One region of the Clostridium taeniosporum genome, then DNA from elsewhere that is predicted to be linked to it. Evidence: riboswitches for the same ligand, from Rfam matches in the RefSeq annotation. Region 1 holds a riboswitch; the other holds the start of a gene.
What was found. Region 1 has a riboswitch for FMN ahead of ribD (bifunctional diaminohydroxyphosphoribosylaminopyrimidine deaminase/5-amino-6-(5-phosphoribosylamino)uracil reductase RibD). Riboswitches for the same ligand answer to the same signal wherever they lie in the genome.
Positions count from the first base shown of each region.

Region 1 (2,212 bases):
ATCTATAAAATCCTTTACCACCTATACTACTTTTGCTTGTTTCTCCACCTAATATTCTAGGTGCTATATAAAATCTAACTTTATCTACTATATCTTCTTCTAATGCTGAAAAATTTAATGTTCCTCCGCCTTCAATTAATACTGAATCTATCTTTAAATTTCCTAAAAATCTCATAAGTTCTTTTAAATCAACTTTTTTATCTTTATCATTTACCTCTATTACTCTAATATTTGCATTTAATAATTTTTCTTTCTTTGATTTATTTGCATACCTAGTTGTAGCTATAATGGTTAGATTATCATTATTTTTTATTACTTTAGAATCTAATGATATTTTTAATGTACTGTCTACAATAATTCTTATTGGGTTTCTTCCATTTTCTATCCTACATGTAAGTTCTGGATTATCCTTTATTATTGTGTTAATACCTACCATAATAGCCGATAATTTATTTCTTAATAAATGACCATCTCTTCTAGCTTCTTTAGATGTAATCCATTTAGATTCACCACTTGTTGTAGCTATTTTTCCATCTAATGATATAGCACTTTTTAAAACTACAAATGGTAAATTAGATGTTATATATTTAATAAACACTTCATTTAATTTCTTACATTCTTTTTCTTTCACACCAACTACAACTTCAATATTGTTTTCTTTTAATTTTTTTATACTCTTTCCAGATACTAATGGATTAGGATCTAACATTCCTATTACTACTTTTTTTATTTTTTTCTCTATTATTAAATTTACACATGGAGGTGTCTTACCATAATGTGAACAAGGTTCTAAAGTAACATATATTGTACTTCCTTCTACTGCTTTAGTCGCATTCTTAATAGCATTCACTTCTGCATGTTTTCCTCCATATTGCTCATGGTAACCTGTTCCAATTATCTCATTATCTTTTACTATTACTGCACCAACTAAAGGATTGGGATTAACTTTTCCTATTCCTTTTTTAGCTAATTCTAGTGCTAAATCCATGTATTCTTCCTTCAACAAATTCACCTTCTTAAAAAATCGCTAAGCGACTTTGTAATATCGATTTTTTTAGCCATGTACCATTTCCAAACATAGTACAAGACATATGATTCTTCATTCTTTAGGGTGTCCTCATAAAACCTTTAAAATACAATGTTCTATAAGTTATCCAGAAAATTTTAGTAATATAATTTCCTAAAGAATAAAAAATCCCTGAAGTATTATAACTTCAGGGATTGAAATTTATCTTATTTATAATTTATTAGCATTTTAATTCATTAACATAAAGATTTATGGTCTTTAATATTAAGGTAAAATATAATATTAAATCAAATTTTACCTTAATAATTTAAAAACCCTGAACTAAAACATAAGTTCAGGGTATAAATAACGCTAAATAACATGAATTAAAATATAATAACTATTAGATTAATATTTAACATCTTCTTTCATCCAGACTTTACTGTCGGCTTCGGAATCTAACCGAATCTGCCATTTGCATAGCTCGCGGGCTTTACCGCCGGTAGGGAATTTCACCCTGCCCTGAAGATTAATATTCAATTGATATTCTCATATTAACATACCTTTTAAATTATGTAAAGGATAATATTCAACTTTCTTACTAATGTAATGATTGAATTTTAAAATTTATATTCATTTCCTTTACCCATTTAATAATCTCCTTTGATTCATTCCATACTTCTAAACTATATTTTACATAATGCATAGCTTCTGCATCACTACCAAATCTTGAAATTCTAGGTAACACTTTAGCAATCTTCTTTTGCTTTAATATATATGGAATTACAAATGGATTTTTCTTATATGCTTTTCTTATAGCATCTTCTGCTTCTTTTATTTTTCCTGTTTTATAAAGTAATAAAACTTTATTATAAGACACAGCTGCTAAATAATCATTATCATATTTTTTAAATAACTTTTCTGCATCATTATATCTTTTTTCCATTAATAGCCAACTAGATAGTAGTCCTCTTATCATTAAATTATCTTTTTCATTTAGTTCTAATATTTCAAAAGCATTATCTATAGCAGCATCTCTTTCATTCATTTTCCACAATTGAATGGCTAAAGTATATTTAGCACCAAAAAATGGTTGAGCCTCACTTCTATTAAAGCATTCTTTAGATGCAGTTTTTAGATCATCAACTCCTAGTATATACTTTCCTGAATCAACAGCTTTTTCTAATAATGATTTCTTTTCATCAT
Region 1 is NZ_CP017253.2:1,252,137-1,254,348, reverse strand. It holds gene ribD (bifunctional diaminohydroxyphosphoribosylaminopyrimidine deaminase/5-amino-6-(5-phosphoribosylamino)uracil reductase RibD) at 1-1,003, opposite strand, end outside; FMN riboswitch at 1,423-1,540, opposite strand; gene BGI42_RS05970 (DUF6398 domain-containing protein) at 1,608-2,212, opposite strand, start outside.

Region 2 (2,212 bases), 760 kb from region 1:
CAAAAAATATGGTTTTGTAGAACAAGGAGTAAGAAAAAATTATTATCAAGATAATAAAGAAGATGCTGTGATTATGTGGCGTATAGATGAAAAAAATAATTCTTAAGCTAAATTTTAGCTTAAGAATTATTTTTTATATTTTAATTACTCAGTTATAGTCTTTGAATTTTTTTCCGGACTTCCAAAATTAGGCTCTGCTTTAAATATAGATACAGATATCTTTTTATATAAAACATATGTTAATAAAGATACTATTATTGCTTTAATACCATTGAAAGGTAATAAACCCACAGTAATATATTTTAATAATTCTGCACTACTCATTTGCATACCATACGCTGGTAAAAGTATATATACATTTGCTATAATTCCTACAATTTCAATAGAAATCCCACCTAAAATCATGCCTAAAATAGCTGATTCTTTAGATTTGTTTCTTTTATAAACAATTCCTGCTGGTAGTATTAAAGATACTCCAACTAAAAAGTTAGCAAGCTCTCCAACAAATCCACTTTGACTTCCCTTGATCAAAAGTATTAATATATTTTTAATTAATTCTATTGTTACACCTGCTAAAGGTCCAAATCCAAATGTTCCTAATAATGCAGGTATATCACTTAAATCAATTTTAAGCCATGGAAATATAGGTATAACAGGAAATTCAAAATACATAAGTATCAATGCTAATGCTGATAATAAGGAAATTTTAATTGTTTTGTTTGTCTTTTTGTTCATTTTATGCCTCCCAAAAGATTATCTCCCTGGTGTAGCTTATTAGATTTAAGGTAACGTTTTAATATTATCCTTTAAAATTTGTAAACAATCTAAGTTGTCCCTAGATTTAATATTTTATTTTTTTAAATAAATATTCTTATGAATTACAATTACATTAACTAATTAAGATATAAACATTTATTTTAAAAAACAAAAAAACTGATGCATAAATACATCAGGGCATATACCAAATTATTAAGAATAAAACGTTCCTAATTCCTAATAGGTTACCTTCTTTCATCCAGACTATACTGTTGGCTTCGGAGTTACACCGAATCTGCTATAATTTTAGCTCGCGGGCTTTACCGCCAGTAGGGATTTACACCCTGCCCTGAAGATATAAATATTAAATTATTTTTACTATATCTTCATTATATATTCTTAAAATAATTTTTACAATAAATTTTTTACATATATACATATTATTTATTAAATTTCTTCATAACTTTTTAAAGAACAAAGTTGCTACCCCACACTTTTTAGTTGAGAATTAATAATTGAAAAACTTAGAGTTATAGTTGAAAATACTAAAGATTTTGTAAAAATATATATTTAAAAAATTCTATACATTCCTCTACACTATTGAAAAAGCCAGTAAAATACTATAAAAGTATTTTACTGGCTTAATATTATTATGCTAACTGTGGAGAAAACATTCCTTTATTATTTTCAATGGTATTCATAGCTTTTGTAACATCATTTCTACAATTTTCATAATTTTCTTTAACAGTATTAGTTACTTCTTCAATACCGTTATATACAGTATTTTTAACATCAGTTGTAGTAGTCTTTACTGTGTTAAATACATTAACGCTTGCTTCTTTTACATCATTTGCAATAAGTTTTACATTTGATATAACTTCTTTTCCTGTAGAAATTATTGCATTAGGTATTTCTTTAGTAACTTCCATAGAATTTCTTAAATCATTAAAATTCTTTACTGCTTCATTATAACTCTTAGACATATCTTCATATCCCTTAACTAGAGTATTTTTAATTCTAACTACAGGATCTTTTATTGAATATATTCCATCTTTAGCAATAGTAAATGTAGCTACTGCCTTCTTTATTATTCCGTTATTAGGATTGTTTGTAACCATTCCTATTTCTGTTATAGCACTTCCAACTTTAACCCCTACTTCTAAAACGTCAGCCCCAACAGAAACTGCTGTCTTACTTCCAATACTAATCATATCAGTAACAGCATTTTTTAGATTTAATGCAGATTCTTTTAATTGGGATGCTGTAGTTGTTACTTGTTTAACTGTACTTGCTATTTGTGCTGATGTTTTATTTATAGTATTAGTTACTGATTTAGAAACATCCATTATAGTTTTACTTATTTTATTTGAAGCATCTACGACACTTTTTGAAACTGAAGTTACAGTATTTTTTACGCTTTCACTTACAGATACGATTGTCTTACTAACATTATTGC
Region 2 is NZ_CP017253.2:488,197-490,408, reverse strand. It holds gene rimI (ribosomal protein S18-alanine N-acetyltransferase) at 1-106, shown strand, start outside; gene BGI42_RS02430 (ECF transporter S component) at 145-735, opposite strand; FMN riboswitch at 1,000-1,117, opposite strand; gene BGI42_RS02425 (hypothetical protein) at 1,407-2,212, opposite strand, start outside.
Region 2: another riboswitch for FMN. It lies ahead of BGI42_RS02430 (ECF transporter S component); the one in region 1 lies ahead of ribD (bifunctional diaminohydroxyphosphoribosylaminopyrimidine deaminase/5-amino-6-(5-phosphoribosylamino)uracil reductase RibD).